3 regions of the Streptomyces sp. NPDC102514 genome follow, and region 1 is predicted to be linked to each of the others. Evidence: predicted binding sites of a transcription regulator. Region 1 holds the regulator's gene; each other region holds the start of a gene.
What was found. The regulator HrcA, encoded in region 1, represses chaperone genes, less so after heat shock. The targets are predictions, from matches to a motif close to TTNGCACTCNGNNNNNCNGAGTGCNAA.
Positions count from the first base shown of each region.

Region 1 (9,983 bases):
GTGCCGGCCCGCACGTCCGGCCTTGTGCCGGCCCCGGCGCCGGGGACCGTGCCGGACAGCGGGCCGGGCCCCACGCCGGCCCTCACGCCGGCCCTCACGCCGGCCCTCACGCCGGCCCTCACGCCGGCCCTCACGCCGGCCCCCACGTCGGTCCCCGCACCGAGCGCCGTGCCGAGCGCCCCGCCAAGCCCAGCGGCAAGCGCCGTGGCAAGCGCCGTCGCAGGGGGCAACGGTGGGAGCCGGGACCCTGGGCCCGTCGTGGAGCGTCAGCGTGCTCTCGTCATAGAAGTGTCCGATCATCATCCCGAGCGGGTCGTGCGGGACGACAGTGCCGGGCGGCCGTACGACGCCATCGAGTACGGCCGTGGCCTGCGGCTCGTCTCCGCGCTCTCCGACGCATGGGGCATCACGTACCGCACCGGCACCAAGACCGTGTGGGCGCGGCTGCCCGCGGAGACGATCCCGACCGCCGAGGCGGCGGAGGCCTACGAGGGCGAGCGCGCGCTGCGGCGCGGGCAGCGGGCCGCCGAGATCCTCGCCCCCGCACCCCGGCGCAGCGTCCAGGACCAGGACTGGCTCAACCGCGGCGCCCTCTCCTTCCTCGCCGAGGCCTCCGACCTGCTCGGCGGGCAGCTCGACGAGGACCTGGTCGCCGCCCTCACCGGACAGCTGGTCGTGCCGCGGCTCGCCGACTGGTGCGCGGTGTGGCTGGAGGACGAGGCACCGGGCCGCTCCGACGGAGGCCTCGTCGGCGGACCGCGCCTCGCCCGCGTCTGGCACGGCAGCGAGAACCGCATGGAGGAGCTGCGCCGGCTGCTGGAGAAGGACCCGCCCGAACTGCCCGAGTCGGCGCGCTCCGGGCCCGTACCGATGCCCTGGCCCGCCGAGGCCCTGGGCGCGAAGGCGGAGGACGGATCGGCCCTCGCGTTCCGGCTGATCGCGGGCGGCAGACCGCTCGGCGCCCTCGTCATCGGACGGGCCGGACAGGACCACTTCCCCGACGAGATCACCGGACTCGTCGAGGACCTCAGCCGCCGCGTCGCGCTGGCCATCGGGGCGGCCCGCCAGTACGCCCGCCAGGCCACCATCAGCCGCGTACTGCAGCGCGGCCTGCTGCCCGGGGCGGTCGCCGAGATCCCCGGGGTGCGCAGCGCGCTCGTCTACGAGCCCTGCGACAAGGGCGGCCCGAGCGGCGACTTCTACGACCTCTTCCCCGCGGGCGACGGACGCTGGTGCTTCGCCCTCGGTGACGTCCAGGGCAAGGGCCCCGAGGCGGCCGTCGTCATCGGCCTCGCCCGGCCCTGGCTGCGCCTGCTGGCCCGCGAGGGGTACGCGGTGCCGGACGTCCTGGACCGGCTCAACCAGCTCCTCCTCGACGACGCCACCGAGACCGCGGACGCGGCGGCCCGCGCCCTGGTGGCGGAAGGCGGCCGGGGGCTCCCCGACGAGGGCCCGCAGAACCGGTTTCTCTCCCTCCTCTACGGCGAGCTCGTCCCCGTCGAGGGCGGCGTGCGCTGCACCCTGGCCTCCGCCGGACACCCGCTGCCGCTGCTCCTCCAGCCCTCCGGAGAGGTCCGCGAGGTGGCCCAGCCGCAGACCCTCCTCGGGGTCTTCGAGGACGCCAGCTACGGCTGCGGGACCTTCGAGCTGCGCCCCGGCGACAGCATCCTGTGCGTCACGGACGGCGTCACGGAGCGCCGCAACGGACACCGCCAGTTCGACGACGAGGACGGACTCGCCGCCGCACTCACCGGCTGCGCCGGACTGAACGCCGAACTGATCGCCGAGCGCATCCGCCGACTGGTGCACGAGTTCGGCGGAAAGCCGCCGGAGGACGACCTGGCGCTGCTGGTGCTGCAGGCCGAGTGACGGCCCTCCGGCCGCGCGGAGGGGGCACCTGCGTGCGTGCGGGACAATGGAGGACATGCCTTCCGCACTCCCCGACGGCGAGCCCGTCCCCGACGACGGGGCGCTGCCCGCGCACGCCCTCGCCGACGCGGCCGACCGCCCGCTCGGGTTCTATCTCCACGTCCCGTACTGCGCGACCCGCTGCGGCTACTGCGACTTCAACACGTACACGGCGACGGAGCTGCGCGGCTCGGGGGGCGTGCTCGCCTCCCGCGACAACTACGCCTCGACCCTCATCGACGAGGTCCGTCTCGCCCGCAAGGTCCTCGGCGACGACCCGCGGCCCGTCCGCACGGTCTTCGTCGGCGGCGGTACGCCCACCCTGCTGGCCGCCGACGATCTCGTACGGATGCTGGGGGCCGTCCGGGACGAGTTCGGGCTCGCGGACGACGCGGAGATCACCACGGAGGCGAATCCGGAGTCGGTGGACCCCGGGTATCTGGCCACGCTCCGGGCCGGCGGGTTCAACCGGATCTCCTTCGGGATGCAGAGCGCGCGCAAGCACGTGCTGCAGATCCTCGACCGCACCCACACCCCCGGCCGGCCCGAGGCCTGCGTCGCCGAGGCCCGCGCGGCCGGCTTCGACCATGTGAACCTCGACCTCATCTACGGCACCCCCGGCGAGAGCGACGACGACTGGCGGGCCTCGCTCGACGCGGCGATCGGCGCCGGGCCCGACCACGTGTCGGCGTACGCGCTGATCGTCGAGGAGGGGACGCAGCTCGCCCGGCGCATCCGGCGCGGCGAGGTCCCGATGACCGACGACGACGTCCACGCGGACCGCTACCTGATGGCCGAGGACCGACTGTCGCAGGCGGGGTTCTCCTGGTACGAGGTCTCCAACTGGGCCACCTCGGAGGCCGGGCGGTGCCTCCACAACGAGCTGTACTGGCGTGGGGCCGACTGGTGGGGGGCCGGGCCCGGGGCGCACAGCCATGTGGGCGGGGTGCGGTGGTGGAACGTCAAGCATCCGGGCGCGTACGCGGGGGCGTTGGCGGGTGGGCGGTCGCCCGGCGCCGGGCGTGAGCTGCTGTCCGAGGAGGACCGGCGGGTCGAGCGAATTCTGCTGGAGCTGCGGCTGGTGACGGGGTGTCCGTTGTCGCTGCTGCGGGCGGATGGGCTGGCGGCGGCTTCGCGTGCGCTGGCTGGGGGGTTGTTGGAGGCGGGGCCCTTCGGGGAGGGGCGGGCCGTGCTCACCCTCCGGGGGCGGTTGCTGGCGGACGGGGTGGTCCGGGACCTGGTGGATTAGCGGGCTTTCCCCCGCCCCCGCCGCCCCTGCCCGTTCCCGTCCACGCATGGGGCTGCGCCCCTCGCCCCCTTTGTCCTCAAACGCCGGACGGGCTGAAAGGCATCTTTCAGCCCGTCCGGCGTTTGAGGACAAAGGGGGGAAGTGTTTCTACTCCGGGGCCGTGACGAAGTCGATCAGTTCTTCCACTCGGCCCAGGAGTTCCGGCTGGAGGTCGCGGTACGAGTGGACCGAGTCCAGGATCCGCTGCCACGCCGCTCCCGTGTTTTCCGGCCACCCCAGAGACCGGCAGACACCCGTCTTCCAGTCCTGCCCGCGCGGCACCCGCGGCCAGGCCGCGATGCCCACGGACGACGGCTTCACGGCCTCCCAGACGTCGATGTACGGGTGGCCCACGACCAGCGCGTACTCGCTCGTCACGGCCTCCGCGATACGCGATTCCTTCGTGCCGGGGACCAGGTGGTCGACCAGGACCCCGAGCCGCGCGTCGGGCCCGGGGGCGAACTCGTCGACGATGGCGGGCAGGTCGTCGATGCCCTCCAGGTACTCGACGACGACGCCCTCGATGCGCAGGTCGTCGCCCCAGACCCGCTCGACGAGTTCGGCGTCGTGGCGGCCCTCCACGTAGATGCGTCCCGCACGGGCCACCCGGGCCCGCGCCCCGGGCACGGCGACCGATCCCGACGCCGTGCGCGTGGGGCGTACCGGCGCGGCCGACGGGCGTACGAGGGTCACCACGCGCCCTTCCAGGAGGAAGCCGCGTGGCTCCAGCGGGAACACCCGGTGCTTGCCGAAGCGGTCCTCCAGCGTCACCGTCCCCGCCTCGCAGCGGATCACGGCACCGCAGAACCCGGTGCCGGGCTCCTCGACCACGAGCCCCGGCTCCGCCGCGACCTCGGGCACGGGCTTGGGCTTCTTCCACGGAGGGGTGAGATCCGCTGAGTACTGGCGCATTCGGATGACGATAGGAGAAGCCCGGGCCCCGCACGTACACCGACACCCCGGAGCGGCGCTCGCGGCAGGACTTGCGGCACGACTCACGGCACGTCGAAACGCCGTGCCAGCGCCTCCCGTTGGGCCCGTACGAACGTCGCGTCCACCACCGCCCCGTGCCCGGGCACGTACAGCGCGTCCTCGCCCCCGAGGGCCAGCAGGCGGTCCAGCGCGGCGGGCCACCGGGAGGGCACGGCGTCCGGTCCGGCCTGGGGTTCGCCGGACTCCTCGACCAGGTCGCCGCAGAAGACGATCTCAGGCGAACCGGGCCCGGCGACCAGGACCGCGAGGTCGTGGCCGGTGTGCCCGGGGCCCACGTTCGCCAGCAGGACCTGCCGGCCACCGCCCAGGTCGAGCGTCCACTCGCCGGAGACGAGATGCCGGGGCCGCACCAGGAGATCCGCCGCCTCGGCCGCCTCCGCGGGATCGGCGCCGTTGCGCACCGCGTCCGCGAGCAGTTCCTCCCGCCCCTCGCCCAGGACCCTCCCCCAGTCCCGGCCTCGCTCGACCGGGGGGACCCCCACGGCGCCCGCCGCGGCGAACACCTCGGCCCCCGTGAACGCCGCCGCCCCGAAGACATGGTCGAAGTGCGGATGCGTGAGCGCGAGGTGCGTGACGCGCCCGCCCCCGAGCAACTCGTGCGCCCGCGTGCGCAGCCGCGCGCCCTCCCGCACGCTCGATCCCGCGTCGATCATGAGCGCCGCGTCCTCGCCGACCACGAGCCCGGCCGTGCAGTCCCACCCCGGGAGCCGGCAGCGCCCCGCGTACGGGGACAGCTCCTCCCAGCCGGTCCCGTCGCGCCCGGACCCTTCCCATGTCACGTTCATGCGCCGACGCTAACCCCGTCGGCCGCGCCTGCATGTTCCCGACAGAGCGGGACACCCTCGTACACGTCGCCTGTCCGATGTGCCCGGCGTCACGACATCGCAGGCCCGCCCTTGCCCGGCCCGTACCCACCGGCCGTACACTTGGCGCGGGGATGCTGGCACTCGCGCGCGCTGAGTGCCAGGCGACACCGCCGATGACGACCGACTGACGACCGATGACCGCGCGGAAGACCACGGGAGGTGTGCGCGATGCTCAGTGAACGCAGGCTCGAAGTGCTGCGCGCCATCGTCCAGGACTACGTGGGCACGGAGGAGCCGGTCGGCTCGAAGGCGCTCACGGAGCGCCACCGGCTGGGGGTGTCACCGGCGACCGTCCGCAACGACATGGCGGTCCTGGAGGACGAGGGGTACATCGCGCAGCCGCACACCAGTGCGGGGCGCATCCCCACGGACAAGGGCTACCGCCTCTTCGTAGACAAGCTCGCGGGCGTCAAGCCGATGACCGCGCCCGAGCGGCGGGCGATCCATCACTTCCTGGACGGTGCCGTCGACCTCGACGACGTCGTGGGGCGGACCGTGCGGCTCCTCGCACAGCTCACCCGCCAGGTGGCCGTCGTCCAGTACCCGTCACTGACCCGCTCGACCGTGCGTCATGTGGAGCTGCTCGCGCTGGCCCCGGCCCGCGTCATGCTCGTCCTGATCACGGACACCGGGCGGGTCGAGCAGCGCATGGTGGACTGCCCGGCCCCCTTCGGGGAGGTCTCCGTGGCAGATCTGCGCGCGCGGCTCAACAGCCGGATCACGGGGCGCCGTTTCGCGGATGTCCCCCAACTGGTGCAGGATCTCCCCGACGCCTTCGAGTCGGAGGACCGGGGGACGGTCACGACCGTGCTCTCCACCCTCCTGGAGACTCTTGTCGAGGAGACCGAGGAGCGGCTGATGATCGGCGGCACCGCCAATCTGACGCGCTTCGGACATGATTTTCCCCTCATGATCCGTCCGGTGCTCGAAGCGTTGGAGGAGCAGGTCGTGCTCCTCAAACTCCTGGGCGAGGTCAACGATTCGGGCATGGCCGTACGGATCGGTCACGAGAACGCCCATGAGGGACTCAACTCCACTTCTGTGGTCTCGGTCGGCTACGGTTCGGGCGGCGAAGCAGTCGCCAAACTCGGCGTGGTCGGACCGACGCGCATGGATTACCCCGGAACGATGGGAGCGGTACGAGCGGTGGCACGGTACGTAGGACAGATCCTGGCGGAGTCGTAAGTGGCCACGGACTACTACGCCGTACTCGGCGTGCGCCGCGACGCGTCCCAGGACGAGATCAAGAAGGCATTCCGGCGGCTCGCCCGCGAGCTGCACCCGGACGTCAATCCCGATCCGAAGACGCAAGAGCGCTTCAAGGAGATCAACGCCGCGTACGAGGTGTTGTCGGACCCGCAGAAGAAGCAGGTCTACGACCTCGGCGGCGACCCGCTGTCCCAGGCGGGCGGCGGTGGCGCGGGCGGCTTCGGAGCCGGCGGCTTCGGCAACTTCTCGGACATCATGGACGCGTTCTTCGGCACGGCGTCGCAGCGTGGACCCCGGTCCCGCACGCGGCGCGGCCAGGACGCGATGATCCGGCTGGAGATAGAGCTCGACGAGGCCGCCTTCGGCACGACGAAGGACATCCAGGTCGACACGGCCGTCGTCTGCACCACCTGCAGCGGTGAGGGCGCGGCCCCCGGCACGTCCGCGCAGACCTGTGACATGTGCCGCGGTCGCGGCGAGGTGTCCCAGGTCACGCGGTCCTTCCTGGGCCAGGTCATGACGTCCCGCCCGTGTCCCCAGTGCCAGGGCTTCGGAACGGTCGTCCCGACGCCGTGCCCCGAGTGCGCGGGCGACGGACGGGTGCGCTCGCGCCGGACCCTGACCGTGAAGATCCCCGCCGGTGTCGACAACGGCACCCGGATCCAGCTCGCGGGCGAGGGCGAGGTCGGCCCCGGCGGCGGCCCCGCAGGCGACCTGTACGTGGAGATCCACGAGCTGCCGCACAACATGTTCCAGCGGCGCGGCGACGATCTGCACTGCACGGTCACCATCCCGATGACCGCGGCGGCACTCGGCACCAAGGTCCCGCTGGAGACGCTCGACGGGCTCGAAGAGGTCGACATCCGCCCCGGGACGCAGTCCGGGCAGTCGATCCCCAAGCACGGGCGCGGCATCACCCATCTGCGGGGCGGCGGACGCGGCGACCTCATCGTGCACGTCGAGGTCATGACGCCCACGAAACTCGATCCCGAGATGGAGCGGGTCCTGCGGGAGCTGGCCCAGATGCGCGGCGAGGAGCGGCCCACCGGGCAGTTCCAGCCCGGTCAGCAGGGCTTGTTCTCCCGGCTGAAGGACGCCTTCAACGGCCGTACCTGACGGGCGAACCGCTGGTGACCGCCGGGCGTGCCACAGGATGATTCCTGTGGCTTATGCCCGGCGGACGGCCGGATTCGGACTTGTAGGGAGGACGTGACAACATGCCGTCATGTCCTCCGCGCTGACCGATCTTTTCCCTCTCCCGATCGTGCAGGCCCCGATGGCGGGCGGCGTCTCCGTGCCGCAGCTCGCCGCGGCCGTGTCCGAAGCCGGAGGGCTCGGGTTTCTCGCCGCCGGCTACAAGACCGCCGACGGCATGTACCAGGACATCAAGCAGCTGCGCGGGGCCACCAGCAGGCCGTTCGGCGTGAACCTCTTCATGCCGCAGCCCGAGTACGCCGACCGGTCGGCCGTCGAGGTGTACGCCCACCAGCTCGCCGGTGAGTCCTCCTGGTACGAGACCGAACTGGGCGACCCCGACAGCGGACGCGACGACGGCTACGACGCCAAGCTCGCCGTCCTCCTCGACAACCCGGTGCCGGTCGTCTCCTTCCACTTCGGCTGCCCCACCCGTGACGTCCTGGACTCCCTGAGCCGGGCCGGCACGCTCACCCTCGTCACCGCGACCACCGCCGAGGAGGCGCAGGCCGTGCAGTGGGCGGGCGCCGACGCGGTCATCGTGCAGGGCGTCGAGGCCGGCGGCCACCAGGGCACCCACCGCGACAACCCGGAGACGGACGGCTCCGGCATCGGACTGCTGTCGCTCGTCGCGCTGGTCCGCGAGACCGTGCAGATCCCGATCGTCGCGGCCGGCGGCATCATGCGCGGCAGCCAGATCGCCGCGGCGCTGGCCGCCGGCGCGAGCGCCGCCCAGCTCGGCACCGCCTTCCTCGCCACCCCCGAGTCCGGGGCCAACGCCCTCCACAAGCAGGCGCTGACCAACCCCCTCTTCGTGCGTACGCAGCTGACGCGGGCGTTCTCCGGCAGGCCCGCGCGCGGGCTGATGAACCGCTTCATGCGCGAGCACGGGCCGTACGCGCCCGCCGCCTATCCCGAGGTGCACCACCTCACCTCCGCGCTGCGCAAGGCCGCCGCCAAGGCGGGGGACGCGCAGGGCATGGCGCTGTGGGCGGGACAGGGGCACCGGCTCGCCCGCGAACTGCCCGCCGGACAGCTGGTGGAGGTGCTGGCCGCCGAACTCGCCGCCGCCAGGACAGCGTTGTCGGCCGAGCAGGGCGGGGGCGTCGGGCGATGACCGCGCCGGTGTTCGTGGTCGACGAGGTGCCCGGCGGGCCGCAGTTCGTGCTCGACGGGCCCGAAGGGCGGCACGCGGTGTCCGTGAAACGGCTGCACACCGGTGAGGACGTCGTCCTCACCGACGGGCGGGGCCGCTGGGCCGAGGGCGTCGTCATGACGGCCGAGGGCAAGGACCGGCTCGTCGTGGCGGACCTCCACGTCGTGCACGAGGAGCCGCCGCCCGCGCCCCGTATCACCGTCGTGCAGGCGCTGCCCAAGGGCGACCGGGGTGAACTCGCCGTCGAGACCATGTCGGAGACCGGCGTCGACGCGATCGTCCCCTGGGCGGCGTCGCGTTGCATCACGCAGTGGAAGGGCGAGCGGGGGCTCAAGGCACTGGCGAAGTGGCGGGCGACCGCGCGTGAGGCGGGCAAGCAGTCGCGGCGGGTGCGGTTCGCGGAGGTCGCGGACGCGATGTCGACGAAGCAGGTTGCGGCGTTTCTCGCCAAAGCGGAGTTCGCTGCGGTGCTGCACGAGGACCGGGGGTACCCCGGTGAGCCCCTCGCCACCGTCGAGTTGCCCGCCGCCGGGTCGATCGTGCTGGTCGTCGGGCCCGAAGGGGGTGTCTCCCCGGAGGAGTTGGCGACGTTCACCGAGGCCGGGGCGCGGGCCTGCCGGCTGGGACGCAGCGTGTTGCGGACGTCCACGGCGGGGACGGCAGCGGTGGCGCTGCTGCTGGGCCGGACGGGGCGCTGGTCGTAGCACCGGCCCGGCTGCGGGCCCGGTGGGCGTGGGCGTACGTGATTGCGCAGTTCCCCGCGCCCCTGGGTACCTCGGCCCGTCCGGGGTTCGCGGTGCGGCGAGTTGGGGAACTGCGCGATCAGCCCCCACCGGCGCGCAGTCGACAGTGAACGGTGCGGTGGGGGCGGGCCTCAACGATTGCGCAGTTCCCCGCGCCCCTGAACCCCCGCGCCGTCAGGCGCTCAGGGGCGCGGGGAACTGCGCGGCCAGCCCTCGTCGGCCCGCAGTCGGCAGTGAGTCGTGCCGCGGGGGTTCGGGGGCCGCGTCCCCGGGAGGGTGAGCGTGGCCGCATGGGGGCTACCGCGGGGGCGTCAGTGGTGGCACGCTGCCGTGCATGGGGGCACTGAGGCGTATACGGCACCGCGGCCCGGCGATCGCACTGACCGCCGTCTCGGCCGTGTTCGCGCTGGTCGCGTGTGAACCGGGCGACGGCCTGAACACCGCGGCCGTCGCGATCACCACCGACCAGAAGGGCACGAGCGAGCTGGAGAAGCGGGGCATCGACGTGCAGTGGCTCACCTGCACCGCCTCGTACGGCGACAAGGGCGAACCCACTCCCTCGGCGAGCGTCCACAGCGTGGCGTCCGTCGACTGCACGGGCGAGACCAAGGACGGCCAGGACATCA
Region 1 covers NZ_JBVJLW010000014.1:261,432-271,414, reverse strand. Annotated here, with positions in the region: gene ACZ60E_RS31905 (SpoIIE family protein phosphatase) at 1-1,869, shown strand, start outside; gene hemW (radical SAM family heme chaperone HemW) at 1,925-3,157, shown strand; gene ACZ60E_RS31895 (DUF3097 domain-containing protein) at 3,305-4,108, opposite strand; gene ACZ60E_RS31890 (MBL fold metallo-hydrolase) at 4,192-4,974, opposite strand; gene hrcA (heat-inducible transcriptional repressor HrcA) at 5,224-6,240, shown strand; gene dnaJ (molecular chaperone DnaJ) at 6,241-7,380, shown strand; gene ACZ60E_RS31875 (nitronate monooxygenase) at 7,490-8,575, shown strand; gene ACZ60E_RS31870 (16S rRNA (uracil(1498)-N(3))-methyltransferase) at 8,572-9,318, shown strand; gene ACZ60E_RS31865 (hypothetical protein) at 9,692-9,983, shown strand, end outside.

Region 2 (9,983 bases), on a different contig from region 1:
CTCCTGGAGCTTCTCGCGGTCCCAGTCGGAGTCCGTGGAGTCGATCTCGGCCTTGATCTGGTTGACACGGCCGGCCACGTCGGCGCTGTTGCCGCCGCCGTCGACGATGGTCGTGTCGTCCTTGGTGACGGTCACGCGGCGGGCGGTGCCCAGCACGTCCAGGCCGACCTGGTCGAGCTTGAGGCCGACCTCCTCGGCGATGACCGTGGCGCCGGTGAGCGTCGCGATGTCACCGAGCATGGCCTTGCGGCGGTCGCCGAAGCCGGGGGCCTTGACGGCCACCGCGTTGAAGGTGCCGCGGATCTTGTTCACGACCAGGGTCGACAGGGCTTCGCCCTCGACGTCCTCGGCGATGATCAGCAGCGGCTTCGACGCGTTGGTCTGGATGACCTTCTCAAGCAGGGGAAGCAGGTCCTGGATGGAGGAGACCTTGCCCTGGTGGATCAGGATGTACGGGTCGTCGAGGACGGCCTCCATACGCTCCTGGTCGGACACCATGTACGGGGACAGGTAGCCCTTGTCGAAGGCCATGCCCTCGGTGAAGTCCAGCTCCAGACCGAAGGTGTTGGACTCCTCGACGGTGATGACACCGTCCTTGCCGACCTTGTCCATCGCCTCGGCGATGAGCTCGCCGACCTGGCTGTCCTGCGCGGACAGACCGGCGACGGCCGCGATGTCGGACTTCTCGTCGATCGGGCGCGCGGTCGCGAGGAGCTCCTCGGAGACCGCGGCGACGGCCGCGTCGATGCCCTTCTTGAGGAGGGCGGGGGACGCGCCGGCGGCGACGTTCTTCAGGCCCTCGCGGACGAGCGCCTGGGCCAGCACGGTGGCGGTGGTCGTACCGTCACCCGCGATGTCGTTGGTCTTGGTCGCCACCTCCTTCACCAGCTGGGCGCCGAGGTTCTCGTACGGGTCGTCGAGCTCGACCTCGCGGGCGATGGTGACGCCGTCGTTGGTGATGGTGGGGGCGCCGAACTTCTTGTCGATGACGACGTTGCGGCCCTTGGGGCCGATCGTCACCTTCACGGTGTCGGCAAGCTTGTTGACGCCGCGCTCAAGGGCGCGACGGGCGTCCTCGTCGAACTTCAGGATCTTCGCCATGGAGCTGATTCAGTCCTCTCAAAAAACGAACGGCGCCCCGGGCACCCGGCGCTTTTTAGTACTCGTGTGGAGTACTCGCTGGGGCCAGGGGCGCAGTTCAAAGCAAACCTGGGTGAATTACTTCTCGATGATCGCGAGTACGTCGCGAGCCGAGAGGACGAGGTACTCCTCGCCGTTGTACTTCACTTCGGTGCCGCCGTACTTGCTGTAAAGCACGATGTCGCCGGTCTTCACGTCGAGCGGAAGCCGCTCGCCGTTCTCGAAGCGGCCCGGACCAACGGCCAGGACGACGCCCTCCTGGGGCTTCTCCTTCGCCGTGTCCGGAATGACCAGGCCAGAGGCGGTGGTCTGCTCGGCGTCGAGCGGCTGGACCACAATGCGGTCCTCGAGCGGCTTGATGGCAACCTTGGAGCTGGTGGTCGTCACGATCCGACCTCCCCCTTCGGAGATCTCACGGGGTTAACTGTCTGAGGTGGCGACCAGGTGGATCCGTCGTCGCGGGTGCCGGACCTGCCCGTCGCTATTGGCACTCTCCTGCGGTGAGTGCCAGAGCCGAGACTATGACTGCGATTAGCACTCGGTCAAGCGGAGTGCCAGTTGCCTCCGGCGGTTGGCGGCATCCGGGCGGGTCGGAATCGGGCTTGCCGCCCCTGGGCCTGCGCCCCCGGCCCCCCGTTGTCCTCAAGCGCCGGACGGGCTGGGGCGTGGTCGGCTGCGGCCCGGTGGGGGCGGACCCAAAAGATTGCGCAGTTCCCCGCGCCCCTGAAAAACACCCGCGCCCGCCCTTCCCCCCGCCCACCTTCCGCACTCTCCCCTCTACCCCCACCCCCACCCCCCCAGGGGCGCGGGGAACTGCGCAAAGGGGGGCGAGGGGGCGCAGCCCCCATGCGTGGACGGGACGGGTAGGGGCGGCGGGGGCGAGGAAAAGCCGGGCCCCCTACAGGTAGTCCTCCAGGCGCCCCACAGCGAACCCCTGCTCCTGGACGCGGCGCAGCATCCCGACGGTCGCCCCCGTCAACGCCCCACCCCCCTCAGGACAGTGAAGAATGTCCCCCGCCCGCAACCGCGCTGGATCCCGCCAGAGAACAACCGCAGCGATCCCACAATCCCCCGCGGCCCGCAACGTGTCGCCGTTGTAATCGCCGTACGGCGGCCGGAACAGCCGAGGCCGAATCCCGAACCGCCGCTTCAGCTTCTCCTGCTGCCCGCAGATCTCCGCCCGCTGCCCCTCGTACGGCAGCCCCGGCAGATACGGATGATCGAGCGTGTGGTTCTGCACGCTCGCACCGACCGCCCGCAGCCGGCCGAAGTGCGCGTACCCCGGCCCCACGACGCTGTCCGTGAGGAACACGCTCACCGGCAGCCGCAGCTCCCGCACCATGTCGACGAACCGCGGATCCCTCTCCGCGCCGTCGTCGAAGGTCAGGAAGACGACCTTGTCGCGGGTCGGGACGCGGTCCACCACGGGCGGCAGGCCGGGCCCCGCGGCCCGTAAGGCGGGCCGCGGGACGGAGGGGCCCGGCGCACGGGCGAGCGGGGCGCTCAGCCCCCAGCGGCGGTACGCGTCCACGGGGGGCCCGTGTGTGCGTACCTTCTCCGCCGCCTTCTTGCCCAGCCGTTCGATGGGGTCGACGGACTGGGCGCAGCCGGCGAGGCAGAGCACGCCTGCCAGAAGTGCGGCGGTGGCCCCCCGGCGCCTCACAGGTAGTCCTCCAGGCGGGCCACCGCGTACCCCTTGTCGGTGATCAGCTTCAGGAAGCGGCGGACCATGTCGGGCATCGTGCCCTGCCAGTCCTCCTTGCCGCGGAAGTGGCTGAGAACGATGTCTCCGGGGCGCAGGTCGCGGTCCCACTCCCGGTACTCCCAGTGGTCGACGAAGACCTCCTCGTTCCAGAGGGGCGCCGCCTTGATGCCGCAGGCCTTGGCGGCCCGCAGGGTGTCCTCGTTGTAGTTGCCGAAAGGCGGGCGGAAGAGCGTCGGCCGCTTTCCGTACCGCTTCTCGATCACGTCCTGCATCCCGCAGATCTCACGCTTCTGCGCGGCGTACGACAGGCCGGGCATATAGCGGTGGTGGAGGGTGTGGTTGTTCAGGGAGACGCCCGTGGCCTGCATCTTCTTGAAGTACCCGTAGTCCTCCTTGACCAGGTAGTCACTGAGGAAGGCGGTGTACGGGATCTTCAGCTCGCTCATCATCCGCAGGAACGCCGGGTCCTTCTCGGCGCCGTCGTCGATGGTGAGGAAGACGACCTTGTCCTTGGTGGGGATCGTCGTGAAGACGGGCGGCAGTCCTTCGTGGTCGTCCACCTCGAAGCCGTCACGGGTGTCGATGTGCGGCTTCTTCGCCGGGGCGGGCGGGGCGGGCAGGGGGGCCTTGTGGAGGCCCCATCTCTTCACCGCCGCGGCGTGGGCGCGTTGTTCCTGACGGAGTTTGGCCGCTGCCTGTTGGCCTGCGGCCGGCTTGACGTCTTTGGGGGGCTGGGCCGGGGCCGAGCAGGCGGTTGCCAGTGCGGTGGCTGCCAGCAGGGCCAGGGCCGTGCGTGCCGCTGCCCGGGACGGGTGGACGGTCGACCGCGGGCCGGTGGGGGCGGGTCGCGCAGTTCCCCGCGCCCCTTTCGGGGCGCTGGCGGTGGCTGCCAGCAGGGTCAAGATCGCGCGTGCCGCCGCGCGGGACCGACGGACAGTCGTCTGCGGGCCGGTGGGGGCGGGCCGCGCAGTTCCCCGCGCCCCTTTCGGGGCGCTGTCAGCTTGTCTTACAAGTCGCATGGGGTCGGATACTCCCAGGTCAAGGGGCCTTCTCCGGGGCGACACCGCCGTCGCGCGCGTGCCGTCCACCGACTGGCCCACAATGGGGCGGTGAACGACCTCGATCCGCCGGACTCCCCGCTCGCCTCCTTCGCCGCTCTGCGTACGTCCGAGGGGCGTGCCCTGCTCGACGAGGTGCGCGGTACCGAACCGGCCCAGGAACTGGCCGTGGCGACGCGGCTGCGGCGTGACCATCCCGTCGGGCTCGTGTCGGCCGCGCTCGGGCAGGCGCGGCTGCGGCAGCGGGCCGTAGCGAAGTTCGGGGCGGCGGACGCGGCGGCGATGTTCTTCACGCCGAACGGGGTCGAGCAGTCGACCCGGGCGAGCGTCGCCGCGTACCGTGCCGCGCGCTTCCAGGCACTGGGGGTGCGGTCCGTGGCCGACCTGTGCTGCGGCATCGGCGGTGACGCGATCGCGCTCGCCCGTGCCGGGATCCGGGTCCTCGCCGTCGACCGGGACCCGCTGACCGCGGCCGTGGCCAGCGCGAACGCCGAGGCGCTCGGGCTGGCGGAGCTGATCGAGGTACGCGAGGCCGATGTCACCGAGGTCGACACCGCCGGGTACGACGCCGTGTTCGTGGATCCGGGGCGCCGGGGCGGGCGCGGGCGGATCTTCGACCCCGAGGCCTACTCACCGCCCCTGTCGTGGGCCGTCCGGGCTGCCCTCAAGGCACCTCTCGCCGCGCTGAAGATCGCCCCCGGCATTCCGCACGAGGCCGTGCCCGCCGAGGCCGGGGCCGAGTGGATCTCGGACGCCGGGGACGTGAAGGAGGCCGTGCTGTGGTTCGGCACCGGGGAGGCGGGCTCGGTCCGCGCGACCCTGCTGCCCGCCGCGCGGACCCTCCTCGGCCGCGGACTGCCCGATCCCGCGGTGCGGCCCGTGGGACGTTTCCTGTACGAGCCCGACGGCGCCGTCATCCGCGCGCATCTGGTCGCCGAGGTGGCCGCGGAGCTGGACGGCGGAGGGCTGGTCGACGAGACCATCGCCTACGTCACCGCGGACTCCGCGACGGCCACCCCGTACGCGACCGCCTACGAGATCACCGACCAGCTGCCCTTCGGCGTCAAGAAGCTCAAGGCGCTGCTGCGGCAGCGCGAGGTGGGCGTCCTGACCGTGAAGAAGCGCGGGTCGGCCGTCGAGCCGGAGGAGCTGCGGCGCAAGGTGAAGCCGCAGGGGCCGCACTCCGCGACCGTGTTCCTGACGCGGGTGCAGGGCGCCCCGGCCATGCTCCTGGGGCACCCCGTCACCACACCCGGAAACTAACCGTCCAGCTGCTCCAGGGTCGCGTTCGACGGGCCCCTGCGGGACTGCTCGTCGCGCGCCACGTCCTCGGCGGCGGCCAGCACCCGTACCGAGTTCTGCCAGGTCAGCTTGGCGAGGTCCGGCTTCGACCAGCCGCGGTCCAGGAGCTCCGCGATCAGGTTCGGGTAGCCGGAGACGTCACCGAGGCCGTCCGGGGTGAACGCCGTGCCGTCGTAGTCGCCGCCGATGCCCAGGTGGTCGACGCCCGCCACCTCACGCATGTGGTCGAGGTGGTCGGCGACCGTCGAGACGGTCGCGACCGGGCGGGGGGTGGACTCCTCGAAGGCCTGGTGGACCTTCATCGCCTCGGCGGTCGAGTCGAGGTGGTGGAAGCCCTTCTCGCGCATGTTCTCGTCCGCGGCCTCCGTCCAGTCGACGGCGGCCTGGAGGACGAACTTCGGCACGAACGTCACCATCGCCACACCGCCGTTGGCGGGCAGGCGCTCCAGGACGTCGTCCGGGATGTTGCGCGGGTGGTCGCAGATCGCGCGCGAGGACGAGTGGGAGAAGATCACCGGCGCGGTGGACGTGTCCAGCGCGTCCCGCATGGTCGTGGCGGCCACATGGGAGAGGTCCACCAGCATGCCCAGGCGGTTCATCTCGCGTACGACCTCGTGGCCGAACGGCGACAGGCCGTCGACGACCGGCTCGTCGGTCGCCGAGTCCGCCCACGCGATGTTGTCGTTGTGGGTGAGGGTCATGTAGCGGACCCCCAGCTCGAACAGGCCGCGCAGGGTGGCGAGGGAGTTGTCGATGGAGTGGCCGCCCTCGGCTCCCATCAGCGAGGCGATCCGGCCCTCGGCGCGCGCCGCCTCCATGTCGGCGGCGGTCAGGGCCGCGCGCAGATCGGCGGGGTAGCGCGCGATCAGCTGCCGTACGCAGTCGATCTGTTCGAGGGTCGCCGTGACCGCGCCGGGCAGGTCCGAGCGCACGTACACCGACCAGTACTGCGCGCCGACGCCGCCCGCGCGCAGCCGCGCCAGGTCGGTGTGCAGGTGCGCGCTCTGGTCGGCGGCGATGTCGCGGGCGCCGATGTCGTAGCGGACCTGTTCGCGCAGCGCCCAGGGCAGGTCGTTGTGGCCGTCGACCACGGGGAAGTCGGCCAGGAACGCGCGGGCTTCTTCGAGAGAAGGCATGGTGGTCACGTCCGTCACTTTCCGAAGCCGAAGCCGCTGCCCGTGCCCGCGCCGCTCTCGACCTTGGAGCGCAGCCGCTTGCCCTTCTCGGTGGCCTGGTCGTTCAGCTCCTGCTGGAAGTCACGCATCCGGGCGAGGAGTTCCTCGTCGTGCGTGGCCAGGATGCGGGCGGCGAGCAGGCCCGCGTTGCGCGCGCCGCCCACCGAGACCGTGGCGACCGGGACACCGGCCGGCATCTGGACGATCGACAGCAGCGAGTCCATGCCGTCGAGGTACTTCAGCGGCACCGGTACGCCGATCACGGGCAGCGGGCTGACCGAGGCGAGCATGCCGGGCAGATGGGCCGCGCCGCCCGCGCCCGCGATGATCGCTTTCAGGCCGCGGCCGGCCGCCTCCTCGCCGTACGTGATCATCTCGCGGGGCATCCGGTGGGCGGAGACCACGTCGACCTCGTACGCGATCTCGAACTCGTCGAGGGCCTTCGCGGCGGCCTCCATGACGGGCCAGTCGGAGTCCGACCCCATGACAATGCCTACGACAGGACTCATTCGGTGATCGTTCCTCTGAGGTAGCCGGCTGCGTGACGGGCGCGCTCCAGCACGTCGTCGAGGTCGTCGCCGTAGGTGTTGACGTGGCCCACCTTGCGGCCGGGCTTCACGTCCTTTCCGTACATGTGGATCTTGAGCTGGGGGTCGCGTGCCATGCAGTGCAGGTACGCGGAGTACATGTCGGGGTAGTCGCCGCCCAGGACGTTCACCATGACCGTCCACTTCGCGCGCGGGCGCGGGTCGCCCAGGGGCAGGTCCAGGACCGCGCGGACGTGGTTGGCGAACTGGGAGGTGATCGCGCCGTCCTGCGTCCAGTGGCCGGAGTTGTGCGGGCGCATGGCCAGTTCGTTGACGAGGATGCGGCCGTCATGGGTCTCGAACAGCTCGACGGCGAGGTGGCCGACGACGCCGAGTTCCTTCGCGATGCGCAGGGCCAGTTCCTCGGCCTTCAGCGCCAGCTCCTCGGAGATGCCGGGCGCGGGCGCGATCACCGTGTCGCAGACCCCGTCGACCTGCTGGGACTCGACCACCGGGTACGCCACGGCCTGGCCGTGCGGCGACCGTACGACGTTGGCGGCCAGCTCGCGGACGAAGTCGACCTTCTCCTCCGCGAGGACCGGGACGCCGGCCCGGAAGGGGTCCTCGGCGTCGGCCGCGGACCGCACGACCCACACGCCCTTGCCGTCGTACCCGCCGCGGACGGTCTTGAGGACGACCGGGAAGCCGTCCCCCTCGGCCCCTTCGGGGAGCCCTTCCGCCGCGAACGCGGCCACGTCGGCCGGATCGCTCACGATCCGGTGCCGTGGGCACGGCACCCCGATCTCGACGAGCTTCGCGCGCATCACGCCCTTGTCCTGGGCGTGCACGAGCGCGTCGGGGCCGGGGCGCACGGGGATGCCGTCCGCCTCCAGTGCCCGCAGATGCTCGGTGGGTACATGTTCGTGATCGAACGTGATCACGTCGCAGCCCCGCGCGAAGGCCCGCAGCGTGCCGAGGTCGCGATGGTCGCCTACGACGACCTCGCTGACCACCTGCGCCGCAGAGTCCTGGGGGGTGTCACTGAGGAGCTTGAACCTGATGCCGAGCGGGATGCCAGCCTCGTGCGTCATACGAGCGAGCTGACCGCCGCCGACCATGCCGACTACCGGGAACGTCACACCCCCAGGGTATCGGCCGTTTCGAGCCACCCCGTCGCGCGCCCGTTCATCGGAAATTGTGCGGGTTCATCACATCCGGGCCACATCTTCGAGTCCGGGCCGGGCACCCGGGGGAACCGCTGGTTAGCATGGCTGAGTCGACGAAGGTTGACGAAAATGACGGATCCGACGAGACGGGGGCTGGGCGACACCATGGGCACAGCTGGTAAACGCGGGGCTCATGCCGGGCAGGCCAGCGTTGTGCGCCTCCGGATCGAGCGCCTGACCAGGGAGATCGCCAAGTTCGGCGCGGTCGGCGGAGCCGGTCTTCTCGTCAACCTGATCGTCTTCAACCTGGTGCGCCACACGACCGACCTGCAGGTCGTACGGGCCAGTGTGATCGCCACGGTCGTCGCCATCGTCTCGAACTACATCGGTTTCCGCTACTTCACGTACCGCGATCGCGACAAGAGCGGCCGTACGAAGGAACTGACGCTGTTCGTCCTGTTCAGCGCGGTCGGGCTCGTCATCGAGAACGGGTTCCTCTTCGCCGCGACGTACGGCCTGGGCTTCGACAGCCCGCTGGCGAGCAACGTCTTCAAGTTCGTCGGCATCGGCATCGCGACCCTCTTCCGCTTCTGGTCGTACCGCACATGGGTCTTCCGGGTCGCCCCGACCCACGCCCCGGCACCCGACACGGCCCCGTTCCCGGAGCCCCCGACCCCGTACCTGGCAGAAGACCACCCGCCCCGACCCGTCCGCCAGGTCCAAAGGGTCCGCTGACCCCCATGAGCCCCTAAGGCGCGCGGGGAACGGCGGAGTCTTTTGGTTTTTCGCCCTTCAGGGGCGCGGGGAACTGCGCAGTCTTTCGCTTTTAGCTTTTTAGGGGCGCGGGGAACGGCGCAATCCTTTGCCTTTAGGGGCGCGGGGAACTGCGCGACCGGCCCCCACGGCGCCGCACCTCTCCAGCACGCGACGCCACCCGAACACAAGCCGAACCGAAGGCCCCCTAACGGACCGTGGGCTCGTCACCGTCCCGCCGTTTCAACGGCGTACGAGACAAGAACAACCCGAACACCGGCGGCTGAGCCTGAAGCATCTCCAGCCGCCCCCCGTCCGCCTCCGCGAGGTCACGGGCGACAGCGAGCCCGATCCCCGTGGAGTTGCGCCCACTGATCGCCCGCTCGAAGATCCGCGCACCCAGATCGGCCGGCACCCCCGCCCCCTCGTCGGTGACCTCGATCACGGCCTGGTTGCCGGTGACCCGTGTCCGCAGCGCGACCGTCCCACCGCCGTGCATCAGCGAGTTCTCGATCAGCGCGGCGAGGACCTGCGCCACGGCCCCCGGCGTCCCGACGGCCTGCAGATGGTGCTTGCCCGAGCTGACGATCGCGCGGCCCGCGTTGCGGTAGGCCGGGCGCCACTCGGCGAGCTGCTGCTTGATGACCTCGTCGAGGTCGAACGTGACGGCGGACCCGGTACGCGGGTCGCGGGCGTTGGTCAGCAGCCGCTCCACCACGTCGGTGAGCCGCTCGACCTGCGCCAGCGCGATGGTCGCCTCCTCCTTGACCGTGCTCGGGTCGTCGGTGAGGGTGATCTCCTCCAGCCGCATGGACAGCGCGGTCAGCGGCGTACGCAGCTGGTGCGAGGCGTCGGCCGCGAGGCGCCGCTCGGCCGTCAGCATGCGGGCGATGCGCTCGGCCGAGCCGTCCAGCACATCGGCGACCCGGTCCAGCTCCGGCACCCCGTACCGCTTGTGGCGCGGGCGCGGGTCCCCCGAGCCGAGCCGTTCCGCGGTCTCCGCGAGGTCGGTCAGCGGGGAGGTGAGCCGGTTGGCCTGGCGTACCGCGAGGAGGACGGCGGCGATCACCGCGAGCAGGGCCACCGCGGCGATGATCAGCAGCGTCCGGCCGACCTCACGGGTGACCGCCGAGCGCGCCTCCTCCACCGTGACGGTC
Region 2 covers NZ_JBVJLW010000027.1:23,716-33,698, forward strand. Annotated here, with positions in the region: gene groL (chaperonin GroEL) at 1-1,101, opposite strand, end outside; gene groES (co-chaperone GroES) at 1,219-1,527, opposite strand; gene ACZ60E_RS41735 (polysaccharide deacetylase family protein) at 2,039-2,803, opposite strand; gene ACZ60E_RS41740 (polysaccharide deacetylase family protein) at 2,800-3,630, opposite strand; gene ACZ60E_RS41745 (class I SAM-dependent methyltransferase) at 3,955-5,166, shown strand; gene ACZ60E_RS41750 (dipeptidase) at 5,163-6,341, opposite strand; gene purE (5-(carboxyamino)imidazole ribonucleotide mutase) at 6,356-6,889, opposite strand; gene ACZ60E_RS41760 (5-(carboxyamino)imidazole ribonucleotide synthase) at 6,886-8,046, opposite strand; gene ACZ60E_RS41765 (GtrA family protein) at 8,239-8,808, shown strand; gene ACZ60E_RS41770 (ATP-binding protein) at 9,035-9,983, opposite strand, start outside.
Region 2: groES (co-chaperone GroES) is a predicted target of HrcA. The motif match lies at 1,672-1,698, and genes of this name have one in related genera.

Region 3 (9,983 bases), on a different contig from region 1:
CCGTACGAACTGCGTCAACGACGGCCGGATCATGTGCCCGCGGGCAAGCCGCAGCTGAGCGGTCCGGTAGATCGCCGCGGACATCCGCCCGAGCGCCTGCCCGTCCTGATGCCGGTGCTTGCGCACACCCACGTCGACCTGCGCGAGGGCGTCCAGGCCGACCAGGTGCAGCGAGTCGACCAGCATGCCCAGTTCCACGCCGTAGCCCACGGGGAACGGGAGCCGTTCGAGGAGCGAGCGGCGGGCCGCGTACTCCCCGCCCAGCGGCTGCACGAAGCCGGCCAGCTGCGGCCAGTGCATGTTGAGCAGCGGCCGGGCCATGAGTTCGGTGACCCGGCCCCCCTGACCCGCGGCGGAGCCCAGCGGGCGGTCGTACATCGCCTTGACGAGGTCGACCCCCGGATCCGTGAGCAGCGGACCGACGATCCCGGAGACGAAGTCCGCCGAGAACTCCTTCAGGTCCGCGTCGACGAAGGCCACGATGTCCCCGCGGGTGACGAGCAGCGAGCGCCACAGCACCTCGCCCTTGCCGGGCACGGCCGGGATGCGGGGCAGGATCTCGTCCCGGTGCACCACGCGGGCGCCCGCGGCGGCGGCGACCTCGGAGGTGCGGTCCGTCGAACCCGAGTCGATCACCACGATCTCGTCGACGAGCGGCACTCTCGCGGGCATCAACTCGCGGCGGATCACGGCGACGATCTCGCCGACGGTCTCCTCCTCGTTGAGAGCGGGCAGTACGACACTGACCGTGGAGCCCGTGGACCGCTTCGCGGCGATCAGCTTCTTGAGCGGGCGGTCCTCGACGGACCAGGAGCGCGTGCTCAGCCAGCGCTCGACGTCTTCCAGCACGTGCGGCTCTCCCTTGCGTTCATCGGGATGCGTGCGTCCCGCCGCGATGTGGACCGGTGTGACGGTCATCTCGCGGTTCGGACGGCTTTCTCCACCATCCATGCCGTCGGTTACAGTCTTGAACAACGCTGATGACCATCGCATGTCGGGGGTCGTTGCGTAGACAACTAAATACCGCTCATCCAGAGGGGCAGAGGGATACGGCCCGTTGAAGCCCCGGCAACCCTCCAGCCGGTCTCGTCCTGATCATTGTTGATCAGTGCAGCGAGGCTCCCGGCTCGGGAAGGTGCCAAATCCGTCTCATGGCGAAGTGCGTCGTGAGGAAGATGAGGAAAGGGCCTCGCCTCCATGGCTGCGCAGACAGTTGCAAGCACCACGAACTCCACCCCCTCCGCGGACTCCGCGAACGCCGTCGATCTCGGTCCGGCCGCCGCGCTCTCCTGCCGCGAATGCGGCCACCGCGTACCGCTCGGTCCGGTTTTCGCCTGCGAGGAGTGTTTCGGCCCGCTGGAGATCGCGTACGACTTCTCCGGTTACGACACCGAGGAACTCCGCAAGCGGATCGAAGCCGGTCCGGCGAACATCTGGCGGTACGCGCCGCTGCTGCCCGTCCCCGCGGACGTGGCGGACAAGCCGAACATCAACCCCGGCTGGACCAAGCTCGTCCAGGCCGACAACCTGGCGCGCGAGCTGGGCGTCGACGCCGGCAAGCTCTTCGTCAAGGACGACTCCGGCAACCCGACGCACTCCTTCAAGGACCGTGTCGTCGCCCAGGCGCTGGAGGCCGCGCGCGCGTTCGGCTTCACCACGCTCTCATGCTCCTCCACCGGCAACCTCGCGGGCGCGGTGGGCGCCGCCGCCGCGCGGGCCGGCTTCCGTTCCTGCGTGTTCATCCCGCACGACCTGGAGCAGGGCAAGGTCGTCATGGCCGCGGTCTACGGCGGCGAGCTCGTCGGCATCGAGGGCAACTACGACGACGTGAACCGCTTCTGCTCCGAGCTGATCGGCGACCCGGCCGGCGAGGGCTGGGGCTTCGTCAACGTCAACCTGCGGCCGTACTACGCGGAGGGCTCCAAGACCCTGGCGTACGAGATCTGTGAGCAGCTCGGCTGGCGGCTGCCGGACCAGCTGGTCGTGCCGATCGCCTCCGGCTCGCAGCTGACGAAGATCGACAAGGGGCTGAAGGAGCTGATCCAGCTCGGTCTCGTCGAGGACAGGCCGTACAAGATCTTCGGTGCCCAGGCCGAGGGCTGTTCGCCGGTGTCCGTCGCCTACAAGGCCGGGCACGACGTCGTACGGCCGCAGAAGCCGAACACGATCGCGAAGTCGCTGGCGATCGGCAACCCGGCGGACGGGCCGTACGTGCTCGACATCGCCCGCCGGACGGGCGGGGCCGTGGAGGACGTGAACGACGGCCAGGTCGTCGACGCGATCAAGCTGCTGGCGCGGACCGAGGGGATCTTCGCGGAGACCGCCGGCGGGGTGACGGTGGGGGTGGCGAAGAAGCTGATCGAAGCAGGTCTGCTCGATCCGACGCTGACGACTGTCGTCCTCAACACGGGGGACGGTCTGAAGACGCTGGACGCCGTCGCCTCCGACACGGGGCTGACCGCGACCATCCGTCCGAACCTCGACTCCTTCCATGAGGCCGGGCTCGGTTCCTGATCGCTGTCGCAGTTCCCCGCGCCCCCGAAGAAGGGGCGCAGTACCACAGCCCTACCTGATGGAGGTCCCGTGAGCGTCAACGTCCGTATCCCCACCATTCTGCGTACCTACACGGGTGGCCAGGCCGAAGTGGCCGCCGAAGGGGCGACCCTCGCCGAGGTCATCGCCGATCTGGAGAAGAACCACACCGGTATCGCGGCCCGTGTCCTGGACGACCAGGGCAAGCTGCGGCGGTTCGTCAACGTGTACGTGAACGACGACGACGTCCGCTTCGAGCAGGGTCTTGAGACGGCCACGCCGGACGGCGTCGGGGTCTCGATCATCCCGGCGGTCGCCGGAGGCTGAGCGCCCCGCACGGCGTCCCGTCCGGGGCCCGCTCGGCGCCGCTGATCATTACCCTTGGTAATGTCGAACACGCAGAGTTCATCGAATTGCCCTCTCCGCGACTGAAGCGGAGGGGGCAATTCTGTATGGTTGAGCGCGGTACAGTTGGGGAAGCTGCTTCGCTTCGCAAGGTCGGCGCATATGAGTTCGCGCCCGGGGCCCGACAAGAAGCAGCCAAAGTAACTGGTCCTTTTGAGCCGTTTATGGCATTTACCGGGCCCGACTTGCCCTGAATCTGCGTAAATCCTTCACATATTTCCGATCATCCGTGCCCGGAATTCTCGTCGGATTGACCTGTTGCAGACGGCAGTTGGACGGATACATTCAGCCGCGGTCGACGCGTTCCGGCGCACACCCCCAACCGTTGGGGGGTGAGGTCTGACCCGGATCCGCGAAGTGCGGGTCTGTGCAAGGGCCAGTAATAGGGGAGTTAGGCATGGCTCAGGGCACCGTCAAATGGTTCAACGCGGAGAAGGGGTACGGCTTCATCGCGGTCGACGGTGGTGCGGATGTATTCGTCCACTACAGCGCGATTCAGATGGACGGCTACCGCACCCTGGAAGAGGGTCAGCGGGTCGATTTTGAGATCTCGCAGGGCCAGAAGGGGCCGCAGGCGGACATGGTCCGACTGGCGACCGGCTGAAGCACGCGCCGACTTACTGCAGCGACGTTCTTCTTCCGAAGGGCTCGTACCTCCCGGGTACGGGCCCTTCGGCATGCCGGCGACCCGGGCGCGGGCCCTTCGGCATGCCGGCGCCGGAGTCGTGCGCGGGGCGTTCGGGGGTCGCGCGTGCGCCCCATGGTCATCGAGCGCCCTCTCCCCTCACCCCCTCCCACCTGCGGATCATTGAGAGACGCTTGCACTCGCATGGGTCGAGTGCTAATCATTGGCGTTAGCACTCTGCAGGTGAGAGTGACAACGAGGATCGGGTCAGTGAGGCCCGCAGACCGGGTGGGGCAAGGAACCACGAGGTCTGCAGGCCGTCCGTCGCGGGCGCGGGCGCGGTCCTGGAGATTCCACCCCAGTCCGGGAGGACCACTTCACATGGCCAAGATCATCGCGTTCGACGAGGAGGCACGGCGCGGTCTCGAGCGCGGGATGAACCAGCTCGCCGACGCCGTCAAGGTCACCCTTGGCCCCAAGGGCCGCAACGTCGTCCTAGAGAAGAAGTGGGGCGCCCCCACGATCACCAACGATGGTGTTTCCATCGCCAAGGAGATCGAGCTTGAGGACCCGTACGAGAAGATCGGCGCAGAGCTGGTCAAGGAAGTCGCCAAGAAGACGGACGACGTCGCCGGCGACGGAACGACCACGGCGACCGTGCTCGCCCAGGCGCTGGTCCGCGAGGGTCTGCGCAACGTAGCCGCCGGCGCCAACCCGATGGCCCTCAAGCGCGGTATCGAGAAGGCCGTCGAGGCCGTCTCCGGTGCCCTTCTCGAGCAGGCCAAGGATGTCGAGACCAAGGAGCAGATCGCTTCCACGGCCTCCATCTCCGCCGCCGACACCCAGATCGGCGAGCTCATCGCCGAGGCGATGGACAAGGTCGGCAAGGAAGGCGTCATCACCGTCGAGGAGTCGCAGACCTTCGGTCTTGAGCTTGAGCTCACCGAGGGCATGCGCTTCGACAAGGGCTACATCTCGGCGTACTTCGCCACCGACATGGAGCGTATGGAGGCCGTCCTCGACGACCCGTACATCCTGATCGCCAACTCGAAGATCGCCAACGTCAAGGACCTGCTCCCGCTCCTCGAGAAGGTCATGCAGGGCGGCAAGCCGCTGCTGATCATCGCCGAGGACGTCGAGGGAGAGGCGCTGTCGACGCTGGTCGTCAACAAGATCCGTGGCACCTTCAAGTCCGTCGCCGTCAAGGCTCCGGGCTTCGGTGACCGCCGCAAGGCCATGCTCGGCGACATCGCCATCCTCACGGGCGGCGAGGTCATCTCCGAGGAGGTCGGCCTGAAGCTGGAGAACGCGGGTCTGGACCTGCTGGGCCGTGCCCGCAAGGTCGTCATCACCAAGGACGAGACCACGATCGTGGACGGCTCCGGCTCCGCCGACCAGGTCCAGGGCCGGGTCAACCAGATCCGTGCCGAGATCGAGAACTCGGACTCGGACTACGACCGCGAGAAGCTCCAGGAGCGCCTGGCGAAGCTGGCCGGCGGCGTGGCCGTCATCAAGGCCGGTGCCGCCACCGAGGTCGAGCTCAAGGAGCGCAAGCACCGCATCGAGGACGCCGTTCGCAACGCGAAGGCGGCCGTCGAGGAGGGCATCGTCGCCGGTGGTGGCGTGGCTCTGCTCCAGGCTTCCTCGGTGTTCGAGAAGCTCGAGCTCACGGGTGACGAGGCGACCGGCGCGAACGCCGTGAAGCTCGCCCTGGAGGCCCCGCTCAAGCAGATCGCCGTCAACGGTGGTCTCGAGGGTGGCGTCATCGTCGAGAAGGTCCGCAACCTGCCCGTCGGTCACGGCCTCAACGCCGCGACCGGTGAGTACGTGGACATGATCGCCGAAGGCATCATCGACCCGGCGAAGGTCACGCGCTCTGCCCTGCAGAACGCCGCCTCCATCGCCGCGCTGTTCCTCACCACCGAGGCCGTCATCGCCGACAAGCCGGAGAAGGCTTCGGCCGGCGCCGGCGCCGGTGGCGGCATGCCGGGCGGTGACATGGACTTCTGATCCGGAAACGGATCGGCGGTCCACCGCCGCGGCACCGCTTCACCACAGTTGTACGAACCGAGGGCGGCACCCCATTCCAGGGGTGCCGCCCTCGGGCGTTCCCGGGGTCGTGCCCGGGGCTGCTTCCGGGGTCACGCCGGGATCGTGTCCGGGGTCACAGGGGTGGGTGGGGGCGGAGGAATGCATCGGGCGCCGGGATGGTTGTCCGGGGAGTTATCCATGCGTATGCACATACCCGACGGGATGTGCAATCCCCTCCCTCCCCCCATGAGGAGCCCCCACGTGACTGTCGCCCCCTCCGCCTCCCGCGCCGCCGAGGTCCTTTCCCGGCCCGTCGCCCTCAACGGCCTGACCGTTCCGAACCGGATCGCGATGGCGCCGATGACCCGGCAGTTCTCGCCGGGCGGAGTACCGGGGGAGGACGTGGCGTCGTACTACGCGCGCCGAGCCGCCGCCGGTGTCGGCCTCATCGTCACCGAGGGCACGTACGTGGACCACGAGTCCGCCGGGAACAGCGACCGGGTGCCGCGGTTCCACGGCGAGGAGCAGCTCGCGGGATGGGCGAAGGTCGCCGCGGACGTGCACGCGGCGGGCGGGACGATCGTGCCGCAGCTCTGGCACATCGGCATGGTGCGCTCCGCCGGGGAGCCGCCGTACGCGGACGCGCCCGCGGTCGGCCCGTCCGGCCTGCGCATGGACGGCACCGCCGGCCAGGGCAAGGAGATGACCCAGGCCGACCTCGACGACGTCATCCAGGCCTTCGCCGACGCCGCCGCCGACGCCGAGCGCATCGGCTTCGACGGGGTCGAACTGCACGGCGCGCACGGCTATCTGCTCGACCAGTTCCTGTGGGCGGGCACCAACCGCCGCACGGACGGATACGGCGGGGACCTCGTAGCCCGTACGAAGTTCGCCGCGGAGATCGTGGCCGCGGTGCGGGCGGTAGTCTCGCCTGCCTTCCCTGTCCTCTTCCGCTACTCGCAGTGGAAGCAGGACGTGTACAAGGCGCGCCTGGCGGAGACCCCGGCGGAGCTTGAATCCCTGCTCGCGCCCCTGGCCGCGGCCGGAGTGGACGCCTTCCACGCGTCGACGCGGCGCTACTGGCTGCCGGAGTTCGACGGCTCCGAGCTGAACCTGGCCGGCTGGACGAAGAAGCTCACCGGCAAGCCCGTCATCACCGTCGGCTCGGTCGGCCTCGACGGGGACTTCCTCAAGGGCTTCCGTGGTGAGGGTGCGCCGGTCAAGGGCCTCGACGATCTGCTCGACCGGCTGGAGAACGAGGAGTTCGACATGATCGCGGTCGGCCGCGCGCTGCTCCAGGACCCGGAATGGGCCGTGAAGGTACTGGGCGGACGGTTCGGGGAACTGGCCGCGTTCGACGCGGTGGCGCTGCGCTCGCTCAGCTGAGTCTCGGGCGGGGGCGCCTTCGACTGCGGGTCGGTGGGGGCGGGCCCAAAGGATTGCGCAGTTCCCCGCGCCCCTTGGTGCCTAGGGGCCTAGGGGCGCGGGGAACTGCGCGAAGGGGGCGAGGGGGCGGAGCCCCCATGCGTGGACGACGGGGGAGGGTGGGGGCGGGGTCAGGTCGTCGGGGTCAGGTGTTGGGTTGTCCACCGTTCGAAGGGGGTCAGCTCGATTCCGAGGTCGCGGGCGTACTGGGGACGGCCCGGCTGACCCACCACGTTCAGCCGCTCGTGCGAGGCACCCATCGCCGGCATGCCCGCGGCCAGCGCCTGCTCCTCCGTCATGTCCGGCGCGGGCAGGTGCGTACCCAGTGCCAGGGAGAGGATCTCGGCGATCCGCGCCATCGACAGGTAGTCGCTGGCCAGTTCCAGCTCGACGCGGTCGAACCGTTCCGGCGCGGCGACGGCCGCGGCTGCCGCCGTGCCGATGTCGTCCACGGCGGCGAGCGACAGGTGGGTCGTGGGCTTGAGCACGCTCACGATGCCGCCTTCGACCCCGCGCGGGAACAGGAACCGCATGGAGGGGAGGAAGTTCTCCATGAAGAAGCCCGGCTTGAGCAGCGTCCAGCGGGGGAAGCCCGCCTCGCGGAGCCGGTCCTGGATCTCCCGCTTGGCTTCCAGCGTGGCCGCCGTCGATGCCCACCGGCCCTCGGCCCAGCCGGGGTCCTCGGTGTGCTGACCCGCACCGCTGACGGAGGTGTGCACGAACTGCGGCACCCCGGCCGCCCTGGCGCCCTCGATGAGGTTGACGCCCTGCCGCACCTCCCCGTCGAAGTCGAAGCCGTCCTCCGTGAGGCCGGGCATCTGTACGGAGAAGACCGCGCGGACGCCTTCCGCCGCGCGCGTCACGGAGTCGCGGTCGTGGAGATCGCCGGTGACCAGCTCCGCGCCGAGCGCCTCGACGGCCTTGGCGCGGGCCGTGGCCGGGTCGCGTACCAGCGCCCGTACGGGAATCCCCGCCGTGAGCAGGGCGCGGGCGGTGGCGCCGCCCTGTCTGCCGGTGGCGCCCGTGACCAGGACGGGTGCGGAGTCTGAGCCGGTGTTCTTGGGCATGCGGATGCTCCTCGGAGGCGCTGACGCAGCAAAACGGCGGGGCCCGCCGTTTCCTCTTCGCCTAAGATATGGCGGGGCCCGCCGTTTGACAAAGCACGAGGTGAGATCCGATGCCCGACCATCAGCGCGCCGACGCCAGGCGCAACTACGCGCGCATCCTCGCGGTGGCCGAGGAAGAGGTCGCCGCGCACGGGGCGGACGCGTCCCTGGAGCAGATCGCGCGCACGGCGGGGGTCGGGTCCGCCACGGTCCGCCGGCACTTCCCGACGCGCCGCGCGCTGCTGGAGGCGGTGTCGCGGACGCGGATCGAGGCGCTCTGCGTGCGCGCCGAGGAGCTGACGGACCAGGGCGACAGCAGGGATGCCCTGCTGGAGTGGATGGGCGATGTCGTCGCCTACTGCGTCTCCGCGCGCGGGCTGGCCGCCGCGCTGACGTACGACGGCTCTCCGGCCGACCCGATGCACGAGAACTCGTGCTCGCGGTCGCTGGAGGAGGCGGGCGGCCCACTGCTCCACCGCGCCGCGCGGGACGGCGCGGTGGCGACGGGCGTCACGGTCGCCGACCTGATCACGCTCGCGGTAGGCATCGTGCTGGCCACGGAACACCACCCGAACCCGGCGGCGGAGGCGGACCGCTTGTTCCGCTTGACGGCGGCGGGGCTGAGCCCGCTGGGGTAGGGCGATGGGCCGTGCGGATTTGCGTCAAAATTGCTGACAATTTTGTGGGCGATTCGTTCGGTATGGCGGTGGAGCAGGCAGGACGTGGGCTTTCGGGGTGGTGGCCGGTTCCCTTTGGTGTCGTCGGAGGGGCAGGGAAGTCCTCAGGAACGGCTGGTGCACTGGGTGCTTCGAGCCGTGCTTGAGGACAGGAGACGGACGTGAAGCGCAGAGCAGTGGTCATGGGGGCAACCGCGGCGACGGTGGGGACGGCGGTGGGGTTCGGTTCCGGGGCGCGGGCCGCCGCCTCGCAGGACCGGCGGGCCGGGGCGGGGGGCTCGGCGGATCTCGTCTTCGATCCTGACGCCTACGCCGAGTCGACCCTCACCGTCGAGGACACCGGCGGCGTCGCCCACGAGGTCGTGTACCGCTTCTACAAGGTCGCCTCCTACGTGGCCGCGCCGGTCGACGCGGCCTACCAGTCCCTGAACGTCAGCGTGCCGGTGCGGATCGACGGCACGGCCGTCGACGCCACGGACGCGCCGATCCTCCTCGCCAACGGCATCGGCGGCTACATGCCGTCGTCCGTGGCGAACAACACCGGCATCGTCGCCTCCGGGATGGGCGGCGGAACCAGCCGCCAGGCGCTCGCGCTGGCCGCCGGGTACGTCGTCGTGGAGCCCGGCGCCCGCGGTCGTACGCTCGTCGACGCCTCCGGGGTCTACTACGGGACGGCACCGGCCGTCATCGTCGACCTGAAGGCCGCCGTGCGGTACCTGAAGTTCAACAGGGGCCGCGTCCCCGGCGACGTACGGCGGATCGTCTCGTCCGGTGTCAGCGCGGGCGGGGCGCTGTCCGCGCTGCTCGGCGCGTCCGGGGACAGTCCGCTCTACGAGCCGTACCTGAAGGCGATCGGTGCGGCCGACACGAGCGACGCGATCTTCGCCGCCGGTGCGTGGTGCCCGATCATCGACCTCGAACACGCCGACATGGCGTACGAGTGGTGCTGGGGCGCCAACCCGCTGAGCGGCGGCGCGCAGGTCGATCCGACCGTCTCGGGGGAGCTGAGGGCCGCGTACGCCGAGCACCTGGCCACGCTCGGGCTGCGGGCGAAGGGCTTCGGTGCCCTCACCGCGCGCAACCTGGACGCGTACCTGCTGAAGACACATCTGGAGCCGTCGGCCACGCGGTACCTGGCGGCGCTGCCGGACGCGGACCGGGCCGCCTATCTCGACGCGAATC
Region 3 covers NZ_JBVJLW010000018.1:112,732-122,714, reverse strand. Annotated here, with positions in the region: gene ACZ60E_RS36450 (glucosyl-3-phosphoglycerate synthase) at 1-849, opposite strand, end outside; SAM riboswitch class I at 1,025-1,182, shown strand; gene thrC (threonine synthase) at 1,198-2,514, shown strand; gene ACZ60E_RS36440 (MoaD/ThiS family protein) at 2,584-2,859, shown strand; gene ACZ60E_RS36435 (cold-shock protein) at 3,335-3,541, shown strand; gene groL (chaperonin GroEL) at 3,944-5,572, shown strand; gene ACZ60E_RS36425 (NADH:flavin oxidoreductase) at 5,840-6,979, shown strand; gene ACZ60E_RS36420 (NmrA family NAD(P)-binding protein) at 7,150-8,085, opposite strand; gene ACZ60E_RS36415 (TetR/AcrR family transcriptional regulator) at 8,196-8,762, shown strand; gene ACZ60E_RS36410 (subtype B tannase) at 8,963-9,983, shown strand, end outside.
Region 3: groL (chaperonin GroEL) is a predicted target of HrcA. The motif match lies at 3,792-3,818, and genes of this name have one in related genera.